3 linked regions of the Thermochromatium tepidum ATCC 43061 genome follow. The protein of the gene in region 3 interacts with the protein of the main gene of each other region in a pairwise test. Links are inferred from orthologs where the notes say so. Each region holds a gene or a part of one and is shown on either strand. Other genes may lie near its edges. The genes, in order: ftsZ, E6P07_RS05900 and E6P07_RS10775.

The links.
Region 1: the proteins of E6P07_RS10775 (region 3) and ftsZ interact in binary tests that used the Escherichia coli proteins (3 or more experiments, as listed by UniProt). The link is inferred for Thermochromatium tepidum ATCC 43061 from one-to-one orthologs.
Region 2: the proteins of E6P07_RS10775 (region 3) and E6P07_RS05900 interact in binary tests that used the Escherichia coli proteins (3 or more experiments, as listed by UniProt). The link is inferred for Thermochromatium tepidum ATCC 43061 from one-to-one orthologs.

What each region holds. Positions count from the first base shown.
Region 1 is NZ_CP039268.1:417,969-428,518, forward strand. What follows is about bases 1-2,915. They hold ftsZ (cell division protein FtsZ), read left to right. Parts: upstream 1-829; coding sequence 830-2,002; downstream 2,003-2,915. Other genes in these bases: ftsA (cell division protein FtsA), read left to right, coding at 1-653; lpxC (UDP-3-O-acyl-N-acetylglucosamine deacetylase), read left to right, coding at 2,235-2,915. Outside these bases: more of lpxC, read left to right, coding at 2,916-3,146; E6P07_RS02010 (DciA family protein), read right to left, coding at 3,147-3,608; E6P07_RS02015 (M23 family metallopeptidase), read left to right, coding at 3,760-4,668; preprotein translocase subunit SecA, read left to right, coding at 4,795-7,617; bifunctional glutamate N-acetyltransferase/amino-acid acetyltransferase ArgJ, read left to right, coding at 7,635-8,852; E6P07_RS02030 (Nudix family hydrolase), read left to right, coding at 8,888-9,835; E6P07_RS02035 (RNA-guided endonuclease InsQ/TnpB family protein), read right to left, coding at 9,876-10,550. UniProt on the Escherichia coli protein: Essential cell division protein that forms a contractile ring structure (Z ring) at the future cell division site. The regulation of the ring assembly controls the timing and the location of cell division.
Region 2 is NZ_CP039268.1:1,289,611-1,296,796, forward strand. Bases 195-3,097 are described here. They hold E6P07_RS05900 (RodZ domain-containing protein), read right to left. Parts: upstream 2,232-3,097; coding sequence 1,158-2,231; downstream 195-1,157. Other genes in these bases: hisS (histidine--tRNA ligase), read right to left, coding at 195-1,112; pilW (type IV pilus biogenesis/stability protein PilW), read right to left, coding at 2,338-3,097. In the rest of the region: more of hisS, read right to left, coding at 1-194; more of pilW, read right to left, coding at 3,098-3,126; dual-specificity RNA methyltransferase RlmN, read right to left, coding at 3,123-4,220; ndk (nucleoside-diphosphate kinase), read right to left, coding at 4,241-4,669; E6P07_RS05920 (acetyltransferase), read left to right, coding at 5,215-6,171.
Region 3 is NZ_CP039268.1:2,333,751-2,344,262, reverse strand. The notes cover bases 4,328-7,204. They hold E6P07_RS10775 (rod shape-determining protein), read right to left. Parts: upstream 6,351-7,204; coding sequence 5,304-6,350; downstream 4,328-5,303. Other genes in these bases: gatA (Asp-tRNA(Asn)/Glu-tRNA(Gln) amidotransferase subunit GatA), read left to right, coding at 6,883-7,204; gatC (Asp-tRNA(Asn)/Glu-tRNA(Gln) amidotransferase subunit GatC), read left to right, coding at 6,596-6,883; mreC (rod shape-determining protein MreC), read right to left, coding at 4,328-5,181. Also shown: E6P07_RS10805 (D-alanyl-D-alanine carboxypeptidase family protein), read right to left, coding at 1-107; E6P07_RS10800 (septal ring lytic transglycosylase RlpA family protein), read right to left, coding at 219-776; rod shape-determining protein RodA, read right to left, coding at 794-1,924; mrdA (penicillin-binding protein 2), read right to left, coding at 1,914-3,788; rod shape-determining protein MreD, read right to left, coding at 3,794-4,312; more of mreC, read right to left, coding at 4,309-4,327; more of gatA, read left to right, coding at 7,205-8,337; ptsP (phosphoenolpyruvate--protein phosphotransferase), read right to left, coding at 8,346-10,088; E6P07_RS10755 (HPr family phosphocarrier protein), read right to left, coding at 10,085-10,354; E6P07_RS10750 (PTS sugar transporter subunit IIA), read right to left, coding at 10,447-10,512. UniProt on the Escherichia coli protein: Forms membrane-associated dynamic filaments that are essential for cell shape determination. Acts by regulating cell wall synthesis and cell elongation, and thus cell shape.

The sequences.
Region 1 (10,550 bases), 1.9 Mb from region 3 along the record:
CGGTGCTTAGCGAGGACGAGAAAGAGCTGGGCGTCTGTGTGGTCGACATCGGCGGTGGAACCACGGATCTGGCGGTCTTCACCGATGGCGCCATCCGACACACGGCCGTTATTCCGATCGCCGGCAATCAGGTCACCAACGACATCGCCGTGGCCCTGCGCACCCCGACCCAGCATGCCGAGCAGATCAAGATCCAGCATGCTTATGCACTGACCCAGCTCGAAACCAATGGGGATAGCATCGAAGTCCCCAGCATCGGTAACCGCCCGCCACGGCGGCTCTCGCGCCAGACCCTGGCCGAGGTCGTCGAGCCGCGCTACGAAGAGTTGTTGACCCTGTTGCACAACGAGTTGCGACGTAGCGGCTTCGAGGATGTGATCGCCGGAGGTGTGGTGCTGACCGGGGGCAGCGCCAAGATGCGCGGTCTGATCGAGCTGGCCGAGGAGGTGTTACACATGCCGGTGCGTCTGGGGGTGCCCAATCGTGTGCTTGGCCCGTCGGAGGTCGTCGACAATCCTATCCATTCGACTGGGGTCGGACTGCTGATGTATGCGCGTCAGCATCGTTTTGCGCGTCGTTCGGATCCATCGGAAGGCTCGGGGTTGAGGGGGCTCCTGGGGCGTCTGCGCCATTGGTTTCAAGGGAATTTCTGATTCGATCCAGGCGACCAGACGAGGGCGCATCAGTAGGGCGGGTTTGATTTGGTTGATCGGTTGGCGCGTGCCGAGCGTGTCGACCGCGTCGGGGGTGTGGGACCTTATGCCCACGGCTATCATTCAAAGTTTCAAAGTTTATGGCGGTGCCTGAGTGGCGCCGGGGAGCAGATCAAATGTTCGAATTGATGGATACCCACAGTCAGAATGCCGTCATCAAGGTCATCGGTGTCGGTGGTGGCGGCGGCAATGCCGTCAATCACATGGTCGCTTCAACCATCGAGGGCGTGGATTTCATCTGTGCCAACACGGATGCCCAGGCCCTGCGTCACTGCAACGTCAAGACCATCTTGCAGCTGGGCGCCGGCATCACCAAGGGACTGGGTGCGGGTGCCGACCCAGATGTCGGCCGTCATGCGGCGCTCGAGGATCGCGACCGCATCCAGGAGGCACTCGCAGGCGCCGACATGGTCTTCATCACCGCCGGCATGGGTGGTGGCACGGGCACGGGCGCGGCGCCCATCGTCGCCCAGGTCGCTAAGGAACTCGGCATCCTGACGGTGGCCGTGGTCACCAAGCCCTTCCCCTTCGAGGGCACCAAGCGGCGACGTATCGCCGAGGAAGGCATCATGGAGCTGGCCCAGTATGTCGACTCGCTCATCACCATCCCCAATGAAAAACTGCTGATGGTGCTGGGCAAGGACACGAGTCTGCTCGACGCCTTCAAGGCCGCCAACGACGTCCTGCTCAACGCCACCCAGGGCATCGCCGAGCTCATCACCTGTCGCGGTCTGATCAATGTCGACTTCGCCGACGTCAAGACCGTGATGTCCAACATGGGTGTGGCCATGATGGGTACGGGCGCGGCACGTGGCGCGAACCGCGCGCGCGAGGCCGCCGAGGCCGCGATCAGGAGCCCGCTGCTGGAAGACATCGATCTGGCCGGCGCCAAGGGGATCCTGGTCAACATCACTGCCGGTCTGAGCCTGACCATCGGCGAGTTCGACGAGGTCGGTAACACGGTGCGCGACTTCGCCGACGACGATGCCACAGTAGTCGTGGGGACCGTGGTCGATCCGGAACTGGAGGACGAGCTGCGCGTGACCGTGGTGGCCACCGGGCTTGGCGACCGGCGCGTCAAGGTCAAGCGCCCAACGGGTGAGCCATCCATCCGCCTGATCACTGGAGAGGCAGCCGACTCGGCGCCCGATTATCGCGAGCTGGACCGCCGTCCGGCCGTCTATCGCAAGGGTTTGATCGGGGCAGGTTCGTCTGCGTCCGACAAGGGCGACGAAAACGATCTGGATTACCTGGATATTCCGGCCTTCCTGCGCCGTCAGGCGGATTGATCAGGATGTTCCCTGTATTAAAAAAATGATATAAAACAAAGCTGTACTGCTTTTTTGAGCATCGAGCTTGAAAAAATTTCGGGAAAACCCTAGTATGGTCCTCGCCACGTCTCTGTGTCTGGGGGCGTGGGCGATCTCAATATAAGGGTCCGAGGCGCTGAGGCCTCGTGTCCGTCTCGAACGGCCGAATACCCAATGTTTGCCGTGGGTTATCATGGGAGATCCTCAATCGATGCTCAAGCAGCGTACACTGAAAAACACGATCCGGGCGACCGGGGTCGGATTGCATACGGGCGAAAAGGTCGAACTGACCCTGCGCCCGGCGGCACCCGACACGGGGATCGTCTTCCGCCGCATCGATCTGGATCGCCCGGTCACCATCGCGGCCACACCCTTCAACGTTGGCGATACGCGGTTGTCGACCACCCTGTTCAACGGCGATGTACGGATCTCAACCGTCGAGCATCTGCTGGCGGCCTTCGCCGGTCTAGGGATCGACAACGCCTATGTCGATCTGGCCGCCGCCGAGGTGCCGATCATGGACGGCAGCGCCGCGCCCTTTGTCTTTCTGTTGCAATCGGCAGGGATCGAGGAGCAGTCCAAGGCCAAGCGTTTCATCCAGATCAAACGCCCGGTCGAGGTGAGCGACGGCGACAAATTCGCGCGTCTTACCCCCTATGATGGATTCAGGGTGCGTTTTTCGATCGAGTTCGACCATCCAGCCTTTCAGTTGCGCGCGAACCAGGCCGAGTTCGATTTCTCGACCGCCTCCTTCGTGCGAGAACTGAGCCGGGCGCGCACCTTTGGGTTTTTGCGCGACATCGAGGCGCTGCACCGCCAGAACCTGGCCCTTGGCGGCAGTCTCGATAATGCCGTGGTGATCGACGAATACCGCATCCTGAACGAGGACGGACTGCGCTACGAAGACGAGTTCGTCCGGCACAAGATCCTGGATGCCATCGGCGATCTCTATCTATTGGGCCATACCCTGATCGGCGCCTTCGAGGGCCACAAGTCTGGGCACGCGCTCAACAATCTGCTGCTGCGCGCCCTCCTTGCCGATCGATCGGCCTGGGAAGAGGTCGTGTTCGAGGACTCCACCGCCGCGCCGATCTGTTATGCCCAGCCGGTACCCGCCCTTTGATCAGTCCGTCCTCCCCTCGGGCGTCGTGCGAGCGCCATGCCGTGCGAGTCGCCTGAGTGCCTCGCTCAGGCGCGGGTCACGCTGATGCTCCGCTGCCTCCAGCAAATGTCTCGCTGCCGTCTCCGAGAGTCGGACGCGCCGGCTCACCGCGGCGCGTCCGGACGATTCGTGTTCAGGCAATCTGATCTGAAATCCGACCGCTTCGACGTGGTAAGATTTCAGCGATGCCAAAATCTCACCTGCTAAAAAACGTGCGCGCATCAGCCATGCTGTGGAATCCAAGAACAGCGTCAGGCGACCATCGGCAAGCCTCAGGTCCAGGCAGTGCGCGCCCAGCCGTCCAGGCAAAAGCGCCCGAATCTCGGCGACGAGCGTCGGTTCGTGTCGGTCCTGTTCAAGCCGAACGCGCGCCAATCCGTGATGGTTCAGATGATCACGGATGTGTCGAAAACCTCGTCTCATCGCAACATCCTGCTTTTCACACAAGCCTCTCCCACACTTCCCGAGACCAATCCGCCGTATCGCCCACCCCTATGGATCTGGGCAGGACTCGGGGCCATGCCCGATGTCGGCTGCGCCCGGCGTCGGACCTGACCAGTAGAAGAGATCAACCATGTCCCACATCGCTCGCAAGAAGACTCAACGCGGTCAGACCCTGGTCATGTTCTCGGCCGTCTCTAGCTTCGCCCTGGCCGGGGTTGGATTTGGGTTCTTGATCGGTGATCAGACCGGCGTGCCCAGCAGGACTCATATCACCACGGAGTTTGCGCCCGTCAAGCCTGCGGTGACCGATTCCGATGAAATCGGCACCATGATCGCCCGCTTGGGTGAGATGGAGGCCGAAGTCCAGAGGATCAATGCGCTCGGTGAGCGTCTGGTCCAGATTTCGGGTCTCGATCCCCAGGAGTTCGATTTCGTGAATCGTCCGCCACGTGGAGGTCCGGAGACGGCGAGGACGCGCGATTACACGATCAAGGAATTGGCCGATGAGCTCTCGACACTCGCGGTGCTGGTTCAGGATCGCGAGCGCAAGCTCGAGCGTCTGGCCGATCAAATCCTGGAGCAGCGGCCACGGACGGCCAGCGCGCAATTGAGCAGCTCGCCGTGGCCGGTGCGTTCAGGCTATATCAGCTCTCCCTATGGATTTCGGGTGCATCCGGTCCGTAACGTGCGTCAATTCCACGAGGGCGTTGATTTCGTCGCCAAGCGCGGCAGTCCCGTCCTGGCCGTCGCCGATGGGATCGTGGTCCTCAGCGGTTGGCGCACCGGCTATGGGAATCTGGTTGACATTCAGCATCGCGATGGCCTGGTGACGCGCTATGCCCACAACAGCACCAATTTGGTGCGCGAAGGTGACCTGGTCAGACAGGGCCAGCAGATCGCGACCGTCGGTTCAACCGGGACGGCGACCGGTCCCCATGTGCATTTCGAGTTGCGCCGCAACGGGTATCCCATCGATCCCATGCCCTATCTGCGCAGCCAGCCGGCCCAGCGTCTGGCCAGCGCCGAGCTGTTACGCTGACTGCTCCATCGAGATCCAAACGCCCGGGTCGCCTCGGGCGTATCCGCCGGGCGTCGGGTTGCGGCCAAATCCGTTATCATCCGTCGCCTTCTGCGAAAGGCCTCCTTTTATCCAAAGAATCCCGCGATGTTCAATCCATTCAAGAAGCTCTTTGGCAGCCGCAACGAGCGGCTGGTCAAGTCATTGATGAAGACGGTGGCGCGGATCAACGCGCTCGAACCTGAGCTGGCGGCGCTCTCGGATCAGGCACTCGCGGCCAAGACCGCCGAATTCCGCGCACGTCTGGCCGGGGGGGCAACCCTCGACGACCTGCTGCCCGAGGCCTTCGGCGTGGTGCGCGAGGCCAGCAAGCGCGTGCTCGGGATGCGGCACTTCGATGTGCAGCTCGTCGGCGGCCTGGTCTTGCATAGCGGCAAGATCGCCGAGATGCGCACCGGCGAGGGCAAGACCCTGGTCGCCACGCTGGCCGTTTATCTCAATGCCCTGCCGGGCAAGGGTGTCCACGTCGTCACCGTCAACGACTATCTGGCGCGTCGCGATGCGGCCTGGATGGGGCCGCTCTATCACTTCCTGGGGCTATCGGTCGGTGTCATCAACTCCTCGGGCGGGCTAGGCCCGGACCTGGCGTCCTACCTGTTCGATCCCGGGTTCGAGCCGGGGCCCGGTGAGGGCCATCGTCATCTGCGCCCCTGCACCCGGCGCGAGACCTATGCCGCCGACATCACCTATGGCACCAACAACGAATACGGCTTTGATTATCTGCGCGATAACATGGCCTTTGCGCCCGAGCAGCGGGTCCAGCGCGATTTCTATTACGCCATCGTCGATGAGGTCGACTCGATCCTGATCGACGAGGCGCGCACCCCCCTCATCATCTCGGGGCCATCCGAGGGCGGGACCGAGCTCTACAAGCAGATCGACACCCTCATCCCCAAGCTGAAGCGCCAACCACCTATCCTCAACGAAGAGGGACAGCCGGACTTTGGACCGGGCGATTTCTCGGTCGATGAAAAGACCCGGCAGGTCTATCTGAGCGAGGAGGGGCACGAGAAGGTCGAGCAGATGCTGGTCGAGATCGGGCTGCTCGAAGAGGGGGCCGGGCTCTATGACCCGAGCAACATCGTGCTCATGCACCATGTCTATGCCGCCCTGCGCGCGCACACGCTATACCAGAGGAATGTCGACTACATCGTGCGCGACGGTCAGGTCATCATCGTCGATGAGTTTACCGGGCGCACCATGCCGGGCCGGCGCTGGTCAGAGGGGCTGCACCAGGCGATCGAGGCCAAGGAAGGTGTGCCGATCCAACCCGAGAACCAGACCCTGGCCTCGATCACCTTTCAGAACCTGTTTCGGCTCTATCCCAAGCTCGCCGGCATGACCGGCACGGCCGATACCGAGGCCTATGAGTTCCAGCAGATCTATGGCCTAGAGGTGGTGGTCATCCCGACCAATCTGCCGATGATCCGCGAGGATCGCGGCGACCTGGTGTACCTCACCCAGGAGGAGAAATACGAGGCCATCATCGCCGATGTTCAGGATTGTGTGAGACGCGGTCAGCCGGTGCTGGTCGGGACCACCTCGATCGAGACATCCGAGCTCGTCTCTGGCCTACTCAAAAAGGCCGGCATCCCCCATGAGGTACTCAACGCCAAGCACCACGAGCGCGAGGCCGGCATCATCGCCCAGGCCGGGCGCCCGGGGGCCGTCACCATCGCCACCAACATGGCCGGTCGCGGGACCGACATCGTGCTCGGCGGCAATCTGGAGGCCGAGCTGGAGCAGGCCGGACCCGATGCCGATCGCGCGGCGATCCGGGCCGCCTGGAAGGCCCGTCACGAGCAGGTCATCGCCGCGGGCGGCCTGCATGTGATCGGGACCGAACGTCATGAGTCGCGGCGCATCGACAACCAGCTGCGCGGGCGCTCGGGTCGTCAGGGCGATCCGGGATCCTCGCGTTTTTATCTCTCGCTCGAAGACAACCTGATGCGCATCTTCGCCTCCGACCGTGTCGCCAAGATGATGCAGCGACTCGGGATGCAGCGCGGCGAGGCCATCGAGCATCCCTGGGTGACCAAGGCGATCGAGAATGCCCAGCGCAAGGTCGAGGGTCGCAACTTCGACATCCGCAAGCAGCTACTCGAATACGACGACGTCGCCAACGACCAGCGCAAGGTCATCTACCGTCAGCGGCGCGATCTGATGGACGCGGTCGACGTCTCCGAGACCGTCGCGGCGATGCGCGCCGATGTCCTCAAGGGATTGATCGACACCTATATCCCGCCCGACAGCCTGGAGGAGCAATGGAACATTGCCGGACTCTCCGAGGCGCTTGCCCAGCACTTCGGCGGCACTTGGCCGATCCAGACCTGGCTTGACGAGGATCAGAATCTACATGAGGAGACCTTGCGCAAGCGGATTCACGACACTGTGCTCAAGAATTATCAGGAGCGTGAGGCCTTGATCGGTGCGTCCAATCTGCGTCAGATCGAGCGCGCGGTCATGCTGCAAACGCTCGATAGCCACTGGAAGGACCATCTGGCCGCCATGGACTATCTGCGTCAGGGTATCCATCTGCGCGGTTATGCCCAGAAGAACCCCAAGCAGGAATACAAGCGCGAGGCGTTTTTGATGTTCTCGGCGATGCTCGAGGCCATCAAGCAGGACGTGGTCACGACGCTTGCCAAACTCGAGATCCACGCCGACATGGACGCAGAGTTTGCGGCTCGGCGCGCCCCGGAGCCCAAGGGCTTTGAATTCAAACACGAGGTCTTCACTGGCTTTGGCGATGGAAGAGAGGGCGACCATGGATCATCCGATCCGGCGGGTGAGCTGGACAAGGAAGACCATCAACCCTATGTGCGCGAGGGGCGGAAGATCGGGCGCAATGAACCCTGTCCCTGCGGTTCGGGCAAGAAATACAAGCATTGCTGTGGCAAGGTCGACTGATGGGGCGGGATGACGTCATGAGCGAGCGCAAGATCGATCTGTCCCTTCTGCCGATCCCCGGCGTGCGTCTTTCGACCATCGGGGCGGGTATCCGCTATCAGGGGCGCGACGATCTGCTCCTGATCGAGCTCGCGCCAGGTGCGACGGCCGCCGCCGTCTTCACCCGCAATGCCTTCTGTGCTGCGCCTGTGACCCTGGCGCGTCATCATCTGCACCAGGCCGCACCGCGTTATCTGCTCGTCAACGCGGGCAACGCCAATGCCGGGACCGGGGCGCGTGGTCTTGCCGATGCCCGGGCCTGCTGTATCGCGCTCGCCGAGGCCGCCGGCTGTCGGCCCGAGGAGGTCTTGCCCTTCTCGACCGGGGTGATCGGTGAGCCGCTGCCGGTCGAGCGGCTGACGCGGGTCCTGCCGGCCTTGCTCGAACGACTGGCGCCCGACGCCTGGCCGGCGGCGGCGCACGCCATCATGACCACAGACACTGTCCCCAAGCTCTACTCGCACACCTTCGAAGTCGCCGGACAGCGGGCGAGCATCACCGGCATCGCCAAGGGCGCGGGCATGATCTGTCCCGACATGGCGACCATGCTCGCCTTCATCGCGACAGATGCCGCCGTGGCGCCCGAGGCGTTACAGGACTGTCTTAGAGCGGCGGCCGACCGCTCGTTCAACGCCATCACCATCGATGGCGATACCTCGACCAACGATGCCTGCGTGCTCATGGCGACCGGGGCGCTCGGCAACCCGCCCATCGTCGCGACGGGCGGTGCCGACTATAGGGCCCTGCAGGCGGCGGTCGAGTCGGTCTGTATCGAACTGGCGACGGCCATCGTGCGCGATGGCGAGGGCGCGACCAAGCTGGTGCGGGTGCGGGTCGAGCGGGCGCGCGATCGCGACGAGGCGCGGCGGGTCGCCTATACCATCGCCCACTCGCCCCTGGTCAAGACCGCGCTCTTTGCCTCGGATCCCAACTGGGGTCGGATCCTGGCCGCCGTAGGGCGAGCCGGTGTCGAACAGCTGGTCATCGAAGAGGTAAACATCTGGTTGGGTGAGGTGCAGATCGTGGCGGCGGGCGGGCGCGCGGCGAATTACACCGAGCAGGCCGGGGCCGCGGTCATGGCCGAGTCCGAGATCCTGATCCGGGTCGCGCTCGGGCGCGGCGAGGTCGCGGCCGAGGTGCTCACCTGTGACCTCTCTTGTGACTATGTGCGCATCAATGCCGAGTATCGGAGCTGATGGGCCCTGGAGTGGGTCGGCTCACTGAGCGACCTATGGCCGAGGCCATCCACGTCATGGTCGGCGTCATCGCCGACTCAGCCGGGCGCATCCTGATCACTAGACGCCCGGACCAGGTGCCTCAGGGCGGCCTCTGGGAGTTTCCAGGTGGCAAACTGGAGTCCGGTGAGTCACCCGAGTCTGGGCTTGCGCGCGAGCTCGATGAGGAACTCGGCATCCAGGTCCATGCCAGCCGCCCGCTGATCCGCGTCCAGCATGACTATGGCGATCGTCGCGTGCTGCTCGATGTACATCGGGTAGACAGGTATGGTGGCGTTCCGCACGGACGCGAGGGCCAACCGCTCACCTGGCTGGTGCCTGAGGCGCTGGACCCGGCCCTCTTTCCCGCCGCCGATCGTCCCATCATCACCGCACTGCGCCTGCCGCCATTGATGCTGATCACGGGTGAGGATCCTGGGCGGGCGGATGCGTTCCTGGCGCGCCTGGGGCGTGCTCTGGAGGCCGGTGTGCGGCTGGTGCAGCTGCGTGCGCATCCGCTTGGCGCACGCGACTATGCGCGCCTGGCGCAGGCAGCCTACGATCTCTGCAATCACAGGGGCGCCAAACTGCTGCTCAATCGCGACCCTGCCGAGGTCAGCGGCGTCCCGCGTCATGGTCTGCACCTAAACAGCCGGGTATTGATGGGGCTCAAGGGGCGTCCAGGCCGATCGGATGAATGGGTCGGTGCCTCTTGTCACGATCCAGAACAACTGGCGCGCGCGGTCACCCTGGGTCTGGATTATGCCCTGCTTTCGCCGGTCAGGCCCACGGCCAGCCATCCCGGGGCCCGTCCACTCGGCTGGGAGACCTTCGCCGCCTGGGTCGATCCCGTGCCCTTGCCGGTCTATGCACTCGGTGGCCTGACGATGGACGACCTGGACGCCGCCTTCCGGCACGGCGCTCAAGGCATCGCCGCCATCCGCGGGCTGTGGCCAGGGTACTAGGCTGGCCGTCTCCCGTTCCATCAGACTTACTCATTCCTGCTCACACAGGAACAAAGCTGACTTCCTGCTTCCCAGAGGCCGGTTTCGTCTTGAGCGTGCGCCCAAGACCAGAGTCCGCCTCTCCACAGGCTGTCACCGAGCAATCAGCGTGTCGCTGAAAGGGCTGGCAGCCGCCAGCCGAACTCTCGGCCACCTTTTTCAGATTGATCGCCGCGTTCGCATCGCGGTCGTGGATACTTCCGCAATCCGGACACGTCCACTCACGCACCGACAGCGGCAAATCGTCGAGCTTGTGCCCACACGCCGAGCACGTCTTGCTGCTCGCAAAGAAACGATCTGCCACCACCACGACGCCGCCGCGCATCGCCGCCTTGTATTCCAGTTGCCGACGGAACTCGAAGAAGCTCATGTCGGCGATGGAGCGCGCCAGATGGCGGTTCTTCACCATGCCACGCACATTCAGATCCTCGATGCCGATGGTGTGGAACCGGCGCGTGAGGTTGGTGGTGAGCTTGTGCAGTGCGTCCGCGCGGATGTTGGCGATCCTGGCGTGCAGCTTTGCCAGTCTGGCCCTGGCCTTCTTGCGGTTGGCCGAACCTTTTTGCTTGCGACTTAGGCTGCGCGAGAGCCTGCGCAATCGGTCCAGCAGCGACTTGTGGGGCTTCGGACCCGGGATGGTCTCTCCCGTCGAGAGCGTTGCGAGTGCCGACACGCC
Region 2 (7,186 bases), 1.0 Mb from region 3 along the record:
TTCTTGAACTGGCTCTTGAAGCTGCCGCCGCCGCAGTTTGACTGAAGACGCAGCCTGGGCAAGGCATCGCGCAGTCGTTCCGCCAGTGCGGGCGCGGCCGCCTCGGCCCGTTCACCGACGGCGACCAGATAGGCGTCAAGGCGCCGCTCGGCAGCAAATCCAGATTGCTCCAGGATCTCGACCAGCCGCTCTAATCCCAGGGCAAAGCCGACCGCTGGGGTCGGACGCCCGCCGAGCTGTTCGACCAGCCCGTCATAGCGCCCGCCGGCACACACCGTCCCCTGGGTACCGAGATCCGCGGTGATCCATTCGAAGACGGTGCGATTGTAGTAGTCCAGTCCACGTACTAGACGCGGGTTGATCCGATAGGCGATACCGGCAGCGTCGAGTCCGGCACACAGACGCTCGAAGTGGGCGCGTGTCTCCTCGCCCAGGACGTCTATGAGGCTGGGGGCGTCAGTCAGCAATCGCTGGGTCTCCGGGTGCTTGGAATCCAGGATCCGCAGCGGATTGGTGGTCAGGCGCCGCCGGCTGTCGGGGTCGAGCCGATCGGCGCGTGACGCGAGATAATCCAAGAGACGCTCGCGATAGACCTGACGCTCGGCGCTATCACCCAGGGTGTTGATCTCCAGCCGCAAGCCATCGAGCCCCAGACGCCGCCACAACCGCGCGGTAAGCAAGATGATTTCGATGTCGATGTCGGGTCCGGTCAGCCCAAAGGACTCCACGCCGATCTGATGGAACTGCCGATAGCGTCCGCGCTGTGGGCGCTCGTAGCGGAACATGGGCCCCTGGTACCAGAGCCGTTGCGGCTGCGTCAGCAGTCCGTGCTCGATGGCGGCGCGCACGCAGCCTGCCGTTCCCTCCGGGCGCAGACTGAGGCTGTCGCCATGGCGGTCGGCGAAGCTGTACATCTCCTTCTCGACGATGTCGGTCACTTCGCCGATGGAGCGCTTGAACAATTCGGTTACCTCGACCAGGGGGGTGCGGATCTCGCTGTAGCCATAGCCGGCCAGCACCTCGCGCGCGGTCTGCTCGACATGCTGCCAGACAGCGATGCGCTCTGGCAGGATGTCATGCATCCCACGGATGGCTTGGATGTATTTGCTCATGGATGGGGGTGTAAGTCGGGGTCGGTCGGAATTCGGCCAAGGGGATCATTCCATTGAACTTGGGTCGAGCGAGAAGCGGGCGACATTGCCCTTGGTTCGCCCCTTGAGGTCAAAGGGACGACCGCCGACCGTCAATCGGGTCGCGGCAGTATTGCCGATGACGAACTTATAGGGTGGCTGGCCATCCAGCACGTGCCGATCCCCCCGGCGCATCTCTCCATTGAGGACCACGCGCCCGTTGGCCCCACGCACATCGACCCAGGAGGTTCCGGTGAATTCGAGAACGACCTCGGTGGAAGTTGGCACGGGGGCGGGTGCCTGCGGCACGGATTCGGCCCGAGTTTCCGTGTCCAAGGTCGCGTCTTCGTCTTCGGGCGTGCCCTGGGCACCCGTCAGCGAGCTGGCGGCGACGAGTGTCTCCGTGGGTGCCTGGAGGGGGGGCGCGGCGGGTCCGGTTGGGGTCATGCCGGTGGGTGTGTGGGATTGAGCGCCGCGTAGCGGGATGCTCTCGGGAGGCGCCGTGATCGTCGTCCCCGGGCCGGCGGCAGAGGTCGGCGTCACGGCATTCATCGCCGCGGTTGCATTGGGCGTCGTCGAAGACGCCGTGGGGGCGGCGACCGCACTCGCGCTCGCTGTACCCTCGCCCTTGGGCGATAGTGCGAGTGTCTCAGATTGCAGCGCAGCATCGCGTTGTCCGCGCAGCCAAAGCGTGCTCACCCCAGCGACGAGACCAATCAGCAGCACCACGCTCACCCAAACCCAACGGTTGCCTCTGGACGAATGCGCGGAATTGCTCGGGACGCTCGGCGCCTGACCCAGGCTGCCTTCACGCGCCGGCACCATGGCGCGATAGGCTGCGACAAGGGGCGTTGAATCGGTCCCCAGTAGTCTGGCGTAGTTCTTGATGTAACCGATGACGAACACGGGTGCTGGCAGACGCTCGTATTGATCGCCCTCGATCGCCTCCACCACGTGGCGTTGAAGGTGGAGTTGGGCCGCGACCCGCTCGATGTCGAGCTTACGCGACTCCCGCAGTGCCCGCAGTCGGCGACCCGGGGTGTCGTTTGGATCCAGCATCTTGGGATCGTCTGACGGCGTGGTGTTGATCGATGGAGTCATGGCGTGATCAATGGTCGGTATCACTTGAATTGGACGGTTTGTCGAACTGGCCGGCGACGAGTGCCAAGCTCGGCCCGGTCGTTCTTAATCCTAACTAATGTGTCGTCTAGGGGACGCGACCCGGCTTCGTCGAGTCGGAGAAGCTCTTGTTTAATACATCCTGATAGAAGGCAGCACGCTTGCGATTGCCGAGCGCGCGTTCGGCCTCGAGACCGACCTGGAGCGCAATGCGCGAGACGGCGGGTGTGCGAACCGTCTCTGGCTTGAAATAGCGGTCGATGTAGTCCTTGGCGGCCTTGGCATCGCCGCGCTTCATTTTCAGCTCGGCGAGCTTGGCCAGCGGGGCACCAAAGTTGGGGTTCGCTTGGATGGCCGCGCGGTAATAGTCCTCGGCCTTGGTCGTGTCGCCCGCCTCGACGGCGCAGTTGCCGGCGTTGGTCAGGGCGATCCAGGGCGTGGCATAGACGGGATTAGCGGCGGCCTTGACGAACTGTGCATCGGCTTCAGTGTAGCGGCGCTGATTGCACAGGAAGGAGCCATAGGCATTGAGCACATCCGGATTGTTCGGGGCAAGTCGTGTGGCGTACTCATAGTGTTTGGCGGCCTCGTCGGTTTGCTTTAGCTGTTCGAACAGGAAGGCCAGCCAGACGTGTGCCGGCGCATATTTGGAATCGGTCTTGACGGCCTGCTGGGCGCGGCGCAGGGCAACCTCGGTCTGGCCCAGTCGTTGGTATTCCTTGGCCAGATCGACATAGAGCTTGGCCGGACTATCATCTTGGGTCAGGCCCAGTTCCTCGTCGCCTGTCTTCAGGGACGACTTGCCGCCACAGGACGACAGCGCCAGGCAGAGACCAAAGACCATGGAGTGTCTTGGATCGATGCGCTTTGTATTCATCGCGCCTCCAGCCTTTCCTTGAACTCGATTCGGACGCGCCCGCACCGTCCGGTGCGATCCCGAACGCGCCCGACCAGTTGGCCGCAGGCGGCGGCGATCTCGTCGCCGCGGGTCTTACGTGTCATGGCAAAGAGGCCGGAGCGCACGAGACGTGCGCGGAAGGTCTCGACCCGCTCTGGCGGCGAGGTGCCGAAATCGCTGCCGGCGAATGGGTTGAAGGGAATCAGATTGACCTTGGACGGCACGCCTTCGAGCAGACGGATGAGCTGTTTGGCGTGCGTCGGGCTGTCGTTGATGCCGTCGAGCATCACATATTCCCAGGTGATCTTGCGCCGCTTATCGCCTGCGACATAGTGTTTGCAAGCAGGGATCAGCTCAGCGAGTGGATACTTGCGGTTGATCGGCACCAGCACGTCGCGCAGGGCATCGTTCGGTGCATGCAACGAGACGGCCAGCGAGACGTCGCTGACCTCGCGCAGCCGGTAGATGTTGGGTACGATGCCCGAGGTGCTCAGGGTCACACGCTGCTTGGCCAGCATATAGGCCAGATCGTCCTGCATGATGTCCATGGCCCTGACCACGGGCTCGAAGTTGGCCAGCGGCTCGCCCATGCCCATCATGACCACGTTGGTTGGCGCGACGCCGAGCCGCCGCGTGGCCTGCCAAACCTGACCGATGATCTCGGCAACGCTCAGGTTGCGGTTGAAGCCCTGGCGCGCGGTGGCGCAGAAGGCGCACTCGAGCGCGCAACCGACCTGAGAAGACACGCACAGGGTGCGGCGCTTGCCCTCAGGGATGAACACGGTCTCGATCCGCTGTCCGTCGTCCAGTTCCAGCACCCACTTGACGGTGCCGTCGGCGGACGGGTGGGTCTCAAGGATGCGCGGCAGCCGGATCTCGACCGTATCGCGCAGGGCTAAGCGCAGGCGCTTGGGTAGATCGGTCATGGCGTCGAAGTCGACGACGCCATGCTTGTGCATCCACTTGAAGAGATTGCGGCCATGGAACGCCTTAAAACCGAGCGCCGTCACCAGCGACTCGCAACCTGCGAGGTCGAGGTCAAGCGGATTGGGTCTGGCCGAGGTGGCGCTCATGGCGGTCCTGATCGTCTCGATCAGCGGGTACGGGGGCAGACGCCCTCGGGGAAGAAGAAGGCGATCTCGACGGCGGCGTTCTCCGGCGAGTCCGAACCGTGCACGGCGTTCTCGGTGAAGGAGTCGGCGAAGTCGGCGCGGATGGTACCGGGCGCGGCCTGGGCCGGGTTGGTGGCACCCATGATCTTGCGGTTCTTGGCCACGGCATCCTCACCTTCCAGCACCTGGACCATCACAGGGCCGGAGATCATGAAGTCAACCAGTTCGTCGAAAAAGGGCTTGCCCTGATGGATGGCATAGAAGGCGCTGGCCTGCTCACGGCTCATGTGCAGCATGCGCGCGGCGACGATCTTGAGTCCGGCGGCCTCAAAACGGCTGAGGATGGCGCCGATGGCGTCCTTGGCGACGGCGTTCGGCTTGATGATGGAAAGGGTGCGCTCAATAGCCATGCGGGCTCCTAACGAAATGGGGCGGCGTTTGGTAACGAGGGTTTTGGAGTTGGAATTCGACGCGAATTAGAACGCTGTCGAGAGGCGGCTGGTTCGGTCCGAACGTGGACGGTCCGATGGATTCCAGCGGCATCTGTGTTCGTTGACATCCTCCCAGGCCAGAAGGCCGGAGATTCCTACGGCGCTTTAAGGCGCGGCATTGCGCCACACCTTAAAGTCGCTTCGATGGGTTCCTGGACCGAGTGCGCAACCGCTGCTCGTCTCTCCACAGGCGTGACTTCCGGCGTGCCCCGCCGTCGGTCGCCTTGGGTATCGGCGACAACATGATTGTAGGACGGCTGCGCCGTCCGCGCGATCCTTCCCTGACCTTCAGGCCGAGGCTTGTCGCGCACCGGGTCAATCCACTAAGTCTAATGGTAGCGGTCTGGTCGGGCAATGGCGCGATGCTGGGATCTCGGCCCAAGTGTCGTCGGGTCGCCCTGGCTACAGGTGTCACCCGGCGATGGTGCGATCTCCTGATATACAGGATACAGGTAGAGATTTGAATGAGCCGATACGATGTTTTCAATGGCGATGCCGATGGACTCTGTGCCCTGCATCAATTAAGGCTGATCGAGCCGATCGAGAGCCGACTCATAACCGGCCCCAAGCGCGAGATCGATCTGCTGGCCCGCGTTCCTGTGGATCAGGCCGAGTCTGTGACCGTGCTCGACATCGCGATGGAGAAGAATGCCGCGGCACTGTGCGCCCTGCTGGAGGCCGGCGTGCCTGTCACTTATTTCGATCATCATTTTCCAGGCGAGATTCCAAGGCATCCGGGGTTGAGTGCCTATCTGGACATGCGGCCCGAGACCTGTACCAGTCTGCTGGTCGATGCCTTTCTCGCTGGACGGGCGCGCGCCTGGGCCGTGGTCGGAGCCTTCGGCGACAACCTCGATCATGTGGCGCGCCAGGTCGCCGAATCGCTGGGGCTGGATGCGCCCGAGATCGAGTGTCTACGCGAACTGGGGATCTGTCTCAACTACAATGGTTACGGTCTCAGTATCGAGGATCTGCACCTTGCGCCGGATGCACTCTATCGGTGCCTCCAGCCTTACGCGAATCCGTTGGACTTTATCAACGAAGAGACTGCCTTTGCGCGACTGTGTGATGGATATGCCGACGACATGGCGCGCGCGCGTGCCCTCAGGCCCGAGTACGAGGACGCCAAGCACCGTCTCGTGATTCTGCCGGACGCCTCCTGGGCACGGCGCGCGAGCGGCACCTATGCCAACGAATTGGCTTGGGCGGCACCCGAGAAGGCGCATGCCATCCTCACGCGCCTGAGCACAGGTGGCTTTCTGATCAGTGTCCGCGCCCCGGTGGCGCGTCCTCGGGGTGCCGACCAGCTCTGCCGTCGCTTCCCGACCGGAGGCGGGCGCGCGGGCGCAGCCGGTATCAATCATCTGCCCGAGGCCGATTACGACGCCTTTTTGGAGGCATTCCGCACGGCCTTCGCCTGAGTGAGGCTCCGATATTCGCGCTTTGCAATCACTGGAAAGGCCCTGTGACGGCAGGATATGATTTCAATTTTTTACCCGGCTTGGATCTCTCATGCTTGACATCAATCCGATCGCCCATCAAATCGCTGATCTTAAGGGACGCGTCGAGTCCCTCAGGGGGTATCTTTGACTACGCCGAACGCAGGGATCGGCTGACCGAGGTCCTGCGCGAGCTGGAGGATCCCAACATTTGGAACGATCCGGCCCGCGCCCAGGCACTCGGACGCGAGCGCGCGGCGCTGGAGGCCGTGGTGCTCAGGCTCGACGAGCTGAACGGCGCGCTGGCCGACGCCGACGACCTGCTCGCGCTCGCCGCCGAGGAGTCCGACGAGGCGACGCTTGAATCTCTGGTCGCCGATCTCAAGAACTATGAATCGCGCGTGTCTGAACTCGAGTTTCGGCGCATGTTCTCTGGCGAGATGGATGCTTGCAATGCCTTTCTCGACATCCAGGCCGGCTCGGGTGGCACCGAGGCCCAGGATTGGGCGGAGATGCTGCTTCGCATGTATCTGCGCTGGGGTGAGCGACGCGGCTTCAAGACCGAGCTGATGGAGGTCTCGGCGGGCGAGGTCGCCGGTATCAAGTCGGCGACCGTCAGGTTCGAGGGCGACTATGCCTTCGGCTGGCTGCGCACCGAGATCGGTGTGCATCGTTTAGTGCGCAAGTCGCCCTTCGACTCAGGTAACCGACGGCATACGTCCTTCGCCTCGGTGTTCGTCTCGCCCGAGGTCGACGACTCGGTCGAGATCGAAATCAACCCAGCGGATCTGCGCATCGATGTCTATCGGGCCAGTGGTGCCGGCGGCCAGCACGTCAACCGCACCGAGTCGGCGGTGCGCATCACCCATCTCCCCACAGGGATCGTGGTCCAGTGTCAGAACGACCGTTCGCAGCACAAGAACAAGGATCAGGCGATGAAGCAGCTCAGGTCCAAACTCTACGAGTTGGAGATGCAGAAACGTCGCGCCAGTCAGCA
Region 3 (10,512 bases):
GCCTCCAGCTCGGGTGGGGCGGGCGTGGTCGTTTGCGCGCCGACGGGCAGGCCGAAGTTGAGCAGCAACAGGAACCACGGGAGCAGGCGCTTGATGGCTGATTTCATGGATGATCCGAACACTCGGGGTGACGAGGGAGTTTGTCGCGTATTTTACCGCTTAAATCGTAAAAATGGCACAGTGTTTCAGTTTTGCAGCGCAGCCGCGGGCTGGGTTGGTCAGTTGGTGTCGGTCGATCGCTCGGCCCGATCGGCCAGGAAGGATAAAAGGCCCCAGAAGCGTCGCCTGGGTTCGATGGCCCGTACCTCGACCCGCGCCGTACCCTGGTTTTTCATCCCGAGCTTGACGGCGGCCGTATAAGAGAGGTCGATGACGCGATCATCTTGAAAGGGACCGCGATCGTTGATCCTTACCACGACGCTGCGTCCGTTCTCGAGATTGGTGACGCGCACATAGGTCGGCAGAGGGAGCGTCTTGTGCGCCGCGCTCATGGCGTACATGTCGTAGGTCTCGCCCGAACTGGTCTGGCGACCATGGAAGGGCTGCCCATACCAGGAGGCCAGCCCGCGTTCGACATAGCCGCGCGCGGACTTCTTGATGTAATAGCGCCGTCCGAAGACCACATAGGAATCGGGGTTGCCCAACCTGGCCAGTGGCTCGAACCTCGGCACCGCGTCCGGGATGCGGGCGATCGCCTCGTCGTCGAGTTCACCCCGACTGGCACAGCCTGTCAGCGCGAGCAGCAGGAGGGCGCTGATGGGGGTTAGGACGAGCATAACACGCATGATCCGACTCATTTTTTGGCACGATGGGTCTCGATCGACATCAGTATCCCGAAACCGGCCATGAGTGTCACCATCGAGGTGCCTCCATAGCTGATCAATGGCAGAGGCACGCCGACCACCGGCAGCAGGCCGGTGACCATCCCCGTGTTGACGAACAGATAGATAAAGAACACCAGCGTCAGCCCCCCGGCGAGCAGACGCTCGTAGTTATCCTGGGCGCGCACGGCGATCATGAGTCCGCGTCCGATGATGAACAGATAGAGTGCCATCAGCGCCAGGATGCCGGTAAAGCCGAATTCTTCGCCGATGACGGCGAAGATGAAGTCGGTGTGGCGCTCGGGCAGGAACTCCAGATGCGATTGGGTGCCGTTGAGCCAGCCCTTGCCCGAGAGCCCGCCCGAGCCGATGGCGATCTGTGACTGGATGATGTGATAACCACTCCCCAATGGATCGGACTGCGGGTCGAGCAGCGTCATGACACGCTCGCGTTGATAATCGTGCATGTGCATCCAGACCAGAGGCATCACGGCAGCCACCAAGAGCGCCATTCCGAGGATCATGCGCCAGCTCAACCCGGCGATGAAGAGCACCATGACGCCCGCGCTCAGCACCAGCAGGGCGGTGCCCAGATCCGGCTGCTTGGCGATCAGCCCGACCGGGATCAGGCTCAGGACGGACGCCAGCAGCACGCCCAACAGACGTGGCGGCAGCGGACGCAGGGACAGCACCCAGGCCACAGTCATGGGCACGGCGAGCTTGAGCAACTCCGAGGGTTGGAAACGCACCAGGCCGAAATCCAGCCAACGTCGAGCACCCTTGCCGATGTCTCCGAAGAGGAGTACGGCCACCAGCATCAGAACACCGAATACATAGAGCCCCAGCGACCAGCGCTTGAAGTAGCTGGAAGGCACCTGGGCAATGGCCAGCATGAGGCCGAAGGCGACGACCAGTCGTGCCAGCTGGCGCTCGATCATCAACCAGTCCTTGTCGCCGGCGCTGTAGAGCACCATGAGACCGAATCCGCACAGTGCCAGCAGTCCGGTCAGGAGCGGGGCGTCGATGTGGCGCCGACGCAACCAACCCTCGTCCGTGGTCTCGATCTCCCAGATCGCCCGTGAGGACAGGGGATCAGTCGCCATCGTCCTTCGACTCCGACGCGTCTGCCAGCGGCCTACCGCCGAGATAGGCATCGATCACCCGGCGTGCGATCGGCGCGGCGGTCCCGCTCCCTGAACCGCCGTTTTCCACCATCACGGCCACAGCGATGCGCGGATCCTCGACCGGGGCGAAGGCGATAAAGAGGGCATGATCGCGCAGACGTTCCGAGATCTTGGAGGCGTCATAGCGTTCCTTCTGGCCGATGGTGAAGACCTGTGAGGTGCCGGTCTTGCCGGCGATGCGGTAATCGTTGGAACGGATGTGTTTGGCAGTTCCGCGTGGACTCTCAATGACCTTCGCCATGTCCTCGATGATGATGTCCCAGTCGGACGGATTCGAGATGCGGATCTGGCGCGCCACCGTGGGGAAGACGGTCGCTACGTCGGCACCCGGAACCCGGCGCGCATAGGCCAGTCGCGGCTGGATGAAGCGTCCCTTGTTGGCTATGGCGGCGGCCGCCGCCGCCAGCTGCATGGGTGTGGCCAGGAAATAGCCCTGACCGATGCCCATGATGAGGGTCTCACCCGGATACCAGGACTGCTTGCGCACCCGCTCCTTCCATTCACGCGAGGGCAGCAATCCGGGCAGCTCGCCCGAGACGTCGACGCCGGTGCGCGCACCAAAGCCGAACTCCGAGAGGAAGGCATGCAGTTTGTCGACCCCCATCTGGTTGGCCAGCCAGTAGAAATAGGTGTCACAGGACTGCACGATGGCCGACTCCAGGTCGACCGTGCCGTGTCCGCCGCGCCGCCAGCAGCGGAAGCGGTGTTTTTGGCCCGGCAGTGAGAAGTATCCCGGACAATAGGTCGTGCTGCGCGGCGTCACGAAGCCGAGCGACAGGCCGCCGAGTCCGACGAAGGGCTTGACCGTCGAGCCGGGCGGATACTGACCACGAATGGCGCGATTGTAGAGCGGTTTGTCGGGCGAATGGAGCAGGGCGTTGTAATCGCTCTGGCTGATGCCCTCAACGAAGAGGTTGGGATCGAAGCTCGGGGTGCTGACCAGGGCCAGCACGCCACCGCTGCGCGGATCGATGGCCACGATCGCGCCGCGATGCGTGCCAAGCGCCTCGGTGGCCGCCTGTTGCAGCCCGATGTCGAGATAGAGATAGAGATCCTGACCCGGGGCCGGGGGTGTGCTCTCGAGCGTGCGCAGGATGCGGCCACGCGCATTGACCTCGACCTGGCGATAGCCGACCTTGCCGTGGAGCACGTCCTCGTGGGCCAGCTCGACCCCGCTTTTGCCGATGAAGTTGGTACCGGCATAGTTGCCCTTGTCGATGTGCGCGAGCTCGCGGTCGTTGATGCGTCCGACATAGCCGAGCACATGGGCCGTGAGCTCGCGTTTTGGATAGAACCGGATCAGCTCGGCCTGGACCTCAACCCCGGGAAAACGGTAGCTATCGACGGCAAAGCGCGCGACCTCCTCGGGGGTGAGGTTCAAACGGATCGGGACCGGTTGAAAGCGCATGCGCTGACGTTTGAGCCGCTCGAAGCGGGCCAGATCCACCTCCTCGATCGATAGGATCCGTCTGAGCTCGGCAATGGTGGCGGTCAGATCCTCGACCTTCTCGAGCGTGATCATCAGCGAGAAGGAGGGGTTGTTTTCAGCCAGCACCACGCCCTTGGCGTCGAAGATCAGCCCCCGGTTGGGCGGCACCGGCTGGATCTTGACCCGGTTCTCGGTCGAGAGCACGCTGAAGTGGTCGTGAAGCTCCAGCTGAAGATGGTACAGCCGTGCCAGGATCAGGCTCAGACCGAGGACGACAAATACTGCGGCGACGCCAGCCCGCGCCCTGACCAGGCGCTGTTCGCGCCGGCGATCCTCCAGACTGCTCTCAAGCATGGCAGTCAACTCATCTCCAGACGACGTTCGAAGGGCACCAACAGCCAGGCCATGATCGGCCAGAAGGCCAGGCCGACCAACGCCGAGATCCAGTAAGTCAGGGCCGGAATCGGCTGGCCGGTCGCGGCGATGATCCAGAGCGTCAGCAGGCGTTCGGCCAGCAGGATCAGGGCCACGAAGAAGGCCTGCTGCCACTGCGGAAAGATCCGGATGCGTGGGCGCAGCACTAGGGCCAGATAGGCCGTGACCGAAAGGGTCAGCGCGTGCTGACCGAGCAAGGCGCCTGTGAGCACGTCGAGCAGCAGGCCAACCAGGAAAGCGGTGAAGATGCCGACCTGGCGCGGTGTCGCGAAACACCAGAAGAGCACGACCAGGGCGGACCAGGGGGGACGATAGTCCCAGGGCCAATCCGACACTGGCAGGATGGTCAGATACATCGCCAGGATGAATGAGAGCATGATCGGCCAGAAAGGTTGATGAGGCCTGTAGGACGGTTTGCCCGAACGCTTCTTGATGATCTTCACGGCGCCATGTTTTTGGGTTTGAGTGCCTCGGCGGTCAGGGCCTGCAGGCGCGAGGTCTCATTCAGATTCCAGACCAGGAGGACTTCGCGGCTGCGATCGAGTCGGGCTGTGGGCTCGGCCAGGACGGTGGTGAAGGGGTTGTCCGGATCCTGACGCACGGTCTTGACCCGCGCCACCGGATAACCGGGGGGAAAACGCCCGTCCATGCCCGATGTCACCAGCAGGTCACCGACCTGGATGTCGGCGTTCTTGGGGATGTAGAGCAGCTCCAGATCATGATTCGGCCCGGTGCCAGCGGCGATGGTGCGCAGTCCGTTGCGGTTGACCTCGACCGGCAGGGCGTGATCCGAGTCGGTGATCAGGAGTACCACCGAGGAGAAGGGATTGACGCGGATGACCTGTCCCATCACGGCATTGGCGTCGAGCACCGGCTGACCAACGAAGACCCCGGCGTTGGTCCCCTTGTTGAGCAAGACCTGCTGACGATAGGGCGCGAGTTCGACGGCCATGATCTCGGCGATCAGCACCCGTTCGCCGACGTCGAGCGAGGAGCCGAGGAGCTCGCGCAGCCTCGCGTTCTCGGCCTCCAGGGCCTCGAACTGCTGGAGTCGCGCCTTGAGCAATAGGTTCTCGCGATGCAACTCGGAGTTTTCGTCACGCAGCCTGTCCTGGCTGGCGAGACGTTCGCGCGCCTCACGGAAGAGCTGACTGGGGCGATCAGCGGCTAGCTGCAGCGGATAGGTCAGGAGTGAGAGTGCCGTGCGCAGCAATTCGAGATGATGCTGACGATGATCGGCCACCAACAACCCTAATGCCATCAGAATCGCCAGGATGACGCGGGCATTGAGTGACGGACCTGGATTGAACAGCGGTTTGATGACGGCAGCACCTCAGCTTCCAGCCTCCAGCGTTCAGCTCCAAGCCTTCAGCCTCCAGCCAGAACATTCCTTCGGCTGGTCGCTGGCGGCTGGTAACTGGCGGCCGAGTCATGTCATTCGGTCGCGAATAGGGCGCTCTCCTGGGAGTCGAGCATCTCCAGCACCATGCCGCCGCCACGGGCAACACAGGTCAGCGGATCCTCGGCCACGATCACCGGCAGCCCGGTTTCCTCCTCGATCAGCCGGTCGAAGCCGCGCAAGAGCGAACCCCCGCCGGTCAGCACAATGCCGCGCTCGGCGATATCGGCGCCCAGCTCGGGTGGGGTCTTTTCGAGCGCCATCTTGACCGCCTGGACCACCATCGATAACGGCTCCTGCAAGGCCTCGAGGATCTCGTTGCTGTTAAGCGTAAAGCTGCGCGGCACGCCCTCGGCCAGACTACGGCCCTTGACGTCGATCTCCAGTACCTCATTGCCGGGGAAGGCCGAGCCGATGCTGTGCTTGATGCGTTCGGCGGTGGCCTCACCGATCTGGGTGCCATAGTTACGGCGCACATAGTTGATGATGGCATCGTCGAAGGTATCGCCCCCGACTCGCACCGACTCGGCATAGACGATGCCGCTCAGTGAGATCACTGCCACCTCGGCCGTGCCGCCGCCAATGTCGATGACCATACAGCCACGTGGCTCGTGCACCGCCAGTCCGGCACCGATGGCGGCCGAGATGGGCTCCTCGATCAGATAGACCTCGCGCGCCCCAGCGCCCGCGGCCGATTCTTTGATGGCGCGGCGCTCGACCTGGGTCGAGCCGCAGGGCACGCAGATGAGCACGCGCGGGCTGGGACGCAGGAAGCTGGTTTCATGGACCTTGTGGATGAAATACTGGAGCATCTTCTCGGTGACGGTGAAGTCGGCGATGACGCCGTCCTTCATCGGCCGGATCGCGGTGACGTTTTGAGGGGTGCGCCCGAGCATCTGCTTGGCCTCCTCGCCGACGGCCACCACCGTCTTGGTTCCTCCATGGCGTTCGTGCCGGATGGCCACGACCGAGGGTTCATTGAGTACGATGCCGCGGCCACGGGCATAGATCAGTGTATTGGCGGTCCCCAGGTCGATCGATAGGTCATTGGAGAACATTCCGCGAATGTTTCTGAAAAACATCAGTAAAGACACCTTCCGGGTGGTAAAGGAACGCCTTGGATGGGCGCGGCGTCGCCGAGGATGAGTGAGCCGGATCTCGGTTCCGATACGGGATCCCTGGATAATTGGGGCGCTAATCTAGCAACGTGAACCTCGATCGGCAAGGCGCCCGCTGTGTCGCTCCGCCGGACCCTCGGGTCGAGTGGCCCGCCCGAACGCTCATTTGTGCTATTTTCAACCAATTTCATCGCCAACGGCTGTCCAACATGTCACTGAGCTTATCCGACATCGACAAGATCGCCCATTTGGCCCGGCTCGCCGTCGCTCCCGAGCGGCGCGCGCGCTATGCGGCGGATCTTTCCAATATCCTCGACCTGGTCGCCCGGATGGATACCGTCGATACCTCGGGCATCGAACCCCTGGCCCATCCGCTGAACATGACCCAGCGTCTGCGTCCGGATGTCCCCAATGAAACCAATCAACGCGAACGCTTTCAGTCCATCGCCCCCCTGACCGAGGCTGGACTCTATCTGGTTCCGAAGGTCATCGACTGATGCAGAACAAATCCATTGCGCAAATGGCCGCGGATCTGCGGCTACGTACCTATTCCAGCGTCGAGCTGACGCAGCATTATCTGGAGCGCATCGCGCGGCTCGATCCGATGCTAAACGCCTTCATCACGGTCGCGACCGAATCGGCGCTTGCGGCGGCCGAGCGCGCCGACCGGACGCTCAGATCGGGTGAGACCGGGCCGCTGACCGGCATCCCGATCGCCCACAAGGACATCTTCTGCACCCAGGGACTCAAGACCAGCTGCGGTTCGCGGATGCTCGATAACTTCATTGCCCCCTATGATGCGACCATCGTCGAGCGGCTGGCGGCGGCCGGGGCTGTGGTGCTTGGCAAGACCAACATGGATGAGTTCGCCATGGGGTCGAGCAATGAGACGAGCTGGTATGGTCCGGTCAGGAATCCCTGGGACCAGACCCGAGTTCCGGGTGGTTCCTCGGGCGGCTCGGCGGCAGCCGTGGCCGCGCGGCTGTGCGCAGCGGCCACCGCGAGCGACACTGGCGGCTCGATCCGCCAGCCGGCGGCACTGTGCGGCGTCACCGGGATCAAACCGACCTATGGACGCTGTTCACGCTGGGGCATGATCGCCTTTGCCTCTTCGCTTGATCAGGCTGGGGTCATGGCGCGCTCGGCGGCGGATGCGGCCTTCATCCTCGATGAGATGGCCGGTTTCGACGAACGCGACTCGACCAGCGCCGAGGTCCCGGTCCCTGACTATGTCGACGCGCTCGACGACGACATCACAGGGTTGCGCATCGGTCTGCCCAAGGAATATTTCGGCGAGGGACTCGATCCGCGCGTCGGTGAGGTGGTCATGGACGCGATCAAGGAGTATGAGCGGCTCGGTGCCGAGATCATCGAGATCAGCCTACCCAACAGTCCGCTCTCGGTGCCCGTCTACTATGTGGTTGCGCCCGCCGAGTGCTCATCGAACCTGGCGCGCTTCGATGGGGTACGCTATGGCTATCGTTGCGAGAACCCGAAAGACCTATTGGACCTCTATGAGCGCAGTCGCGCCGAGGGGTTCGGTCCCGAGGTCCAGCGTCGGATCATGATCGGCACCTATGTGCTCTCGGCCGGCTATTACGACGCCTACTATCTCAAGGCGCAGAAGATCCGTCGGCTGATCGTCGAAGACTTCAAGCGCGCCTTCGAGCAGGTCGATGTCATCATGGGGCCGACCAGCCCCACGACTGCCTTTCCACTCGGATCCAAGCTGGACGATCCGGTGTCGATGTATCTCAACGACATCTACACCATCGCCACCAATCTGGCTGGATTGCCGGGGCTGTCGATCCCGGTTGAACCCGTCGACGGCCTGCCGGTCGGCTTGCAGATCATCGGCAACTACTTTCAAGAGGCCCGTCTGCTCAATGTGGCACACCGCTACCAGCACGTGACGCACTGGCACCAAGCAGCGCCGGTCGGTTTCGAGTGAGCAGGCATTCAGACCGACTCGAAGGCCGAGAGCAGATCACTGGAGTCTAACTCATCGATCTGGGCAAAGAGTCGCTCGGCGCGCCTGGCCAGGGCGCCGACATCCGAGTCGAGCAGGATCTCCTTGATGTCGAGCAGGGCGCCGGGCTGCATGCTGAACTCACGCAGCCCCATGCCGAGCAGGAGGCGCGTGAAGCGCGGATCGCCGGCCATCTCACCGCACATCCCGACCGGGACGTTGAGCGCGCGTCCGGCCTCGATGGTGAGCTGGATCAGACGCAGGATGGCCGGATGCGCCGGGTCGAAGAGATCGTTGACCGCGTCGTCCAGGCGGTCGGTGGCCAGGGTGTATTGGATCAGATCATTGGTACCGATCGAGAGAAAATCCATCCGGCGCGCAATGGCACGTGCGGTGAGCGCGGCAGACGGCACCTCGATCATGGCGCCGACCGGCATGGCATCGTCATAGGCCAGTCCATCGCGGTCGAGCTGACGCTTGAGTTCGGCGATGATGGCCAGGGCACGGTCGAGCTCGTGGACGCTGGTCACCAACGGCAGCATCAGCCGCACCGGGCCGAGCGCCGAGGCACGCAGGATGGCGCGCACCTGGGGCCGAAAGAGTTCGGGCTCCTTCAGACAGAGCCGGATGGCGCGCAGCCCCAGTGCGGGATTGCTGACGTTCGAGCCGGGGCGGGCCAGGGCCTCGCAGTGCTTGTCGACCCCAAGATCGAGTGTGCGTATGGTGAGGGGACGTCCGTCGAGCGCGGCCAACATGGCGCTATAGTCGGCCAGGTGTTCCTCTTCGTCCGGCAGGTCGCTGCGGTTCATATAGAGGAATTCGGTGCGATAGAGTCCGACACCATGCGCGCCATTGATCTTGGCTAGCTCGACGTCCTCGGCCAGCTCCAGATTGGCCTGGAGCCGGATCTCGACGCCGTCGCGCGTGCGGGTCGGGCGGCTGACGAGGGCGCGCAGGCGACCCTGACGTGCCTGGATCGCGCTGAGGCGCCGACGGTAGTCGGCGATGAGTTGCGCGTCGGCGTTGGCGATGACGGTGCCGCTGGCGCTGTCAACGATCAGCAGTTCCCCGGGGCGCAGATAGCGGCTGATGTCGTGTAGCCCCATGACCGCAGGTACGCCGAGACTGCGCGCCAGGATCGCGGTATGCGACATGGGTCCGCCGTACTCGGTCACGAAGGCCACGGCGCCGCGATGATGCAGCAGGATGGCGTCGGCGGGCATGAGGTCGCGCGCCACCACGACATGGCCGGCCAGATCCTGCTGCGCCAGATTCGGTTCGTTCGACTCGCCGCGCAGAAAGCTCTGGATCTGGCGCACGACATGCTCGATATCGTCGCGGCGTGTGCGCAAATAGGGGTCATCCATGCGATCGAAGACCGCGATTAGGATGTCGCGCTGGCGTTGCAGCGCCCATTCGGCGGTGCATAGCTGCTCGGCCACGAGATGGCGCACGCCGTCGATGAGCGCCGTGTCCTCGAGCATGAGCAGATGGGTGTCGATGAATTCGACGATTTCAATCGGTGTGTCCGGCGGGATCTGGGCATGCACCCGTTTGAGCGCGCGGCGTGCCGCCTCGACCGCCAGATCGAAGCGAGCGATCTCGTCCTGGATCTCGTCGGCGCGGATCGGCGTTTGGGTCAAGATCCTTTGTCCTTTGATGTCGATGAAGGCCGGACCCAGCGCGATCGCATTCGACGCGCCGATCCCGATACCCTGGAAGGCGAGGGTCACTCTGGTTCTCCGAAGCGGTCCAGTATGAGTTGCTCGATAGCGGCTATGGCCTCCTCTTCGTCCCTGCCTGTGATCTCGACCGTGATCCTGCTGCCCTGACTGGCAGCCAGCATCATGATCCCCATGATGCTCTTGCCGTTGACGCTTTGGCCGCAGCGCTCGAGCATGATCTCGCTCTCGAAGCGATTGGCGCATTGCACCAGCTTGGCCGAGGCCCGCGCGTGCAGCCCGAGCTTGTTGCGGATCTCGAGTTCTCGGCGAATCATCTAGTTGTGATCCTTCTGATCTTTAAGATTAGTACCCAAACTGCCTTTGGATGCGTTGGAATCGACCAGGTGGCCTGCGGATCAAGCCGGACTCAGTTGCCACGGCGCACACCGTCGCGACCGCCGCTGAGGGCCTTTTCGGCCAGATGGTCGAGATC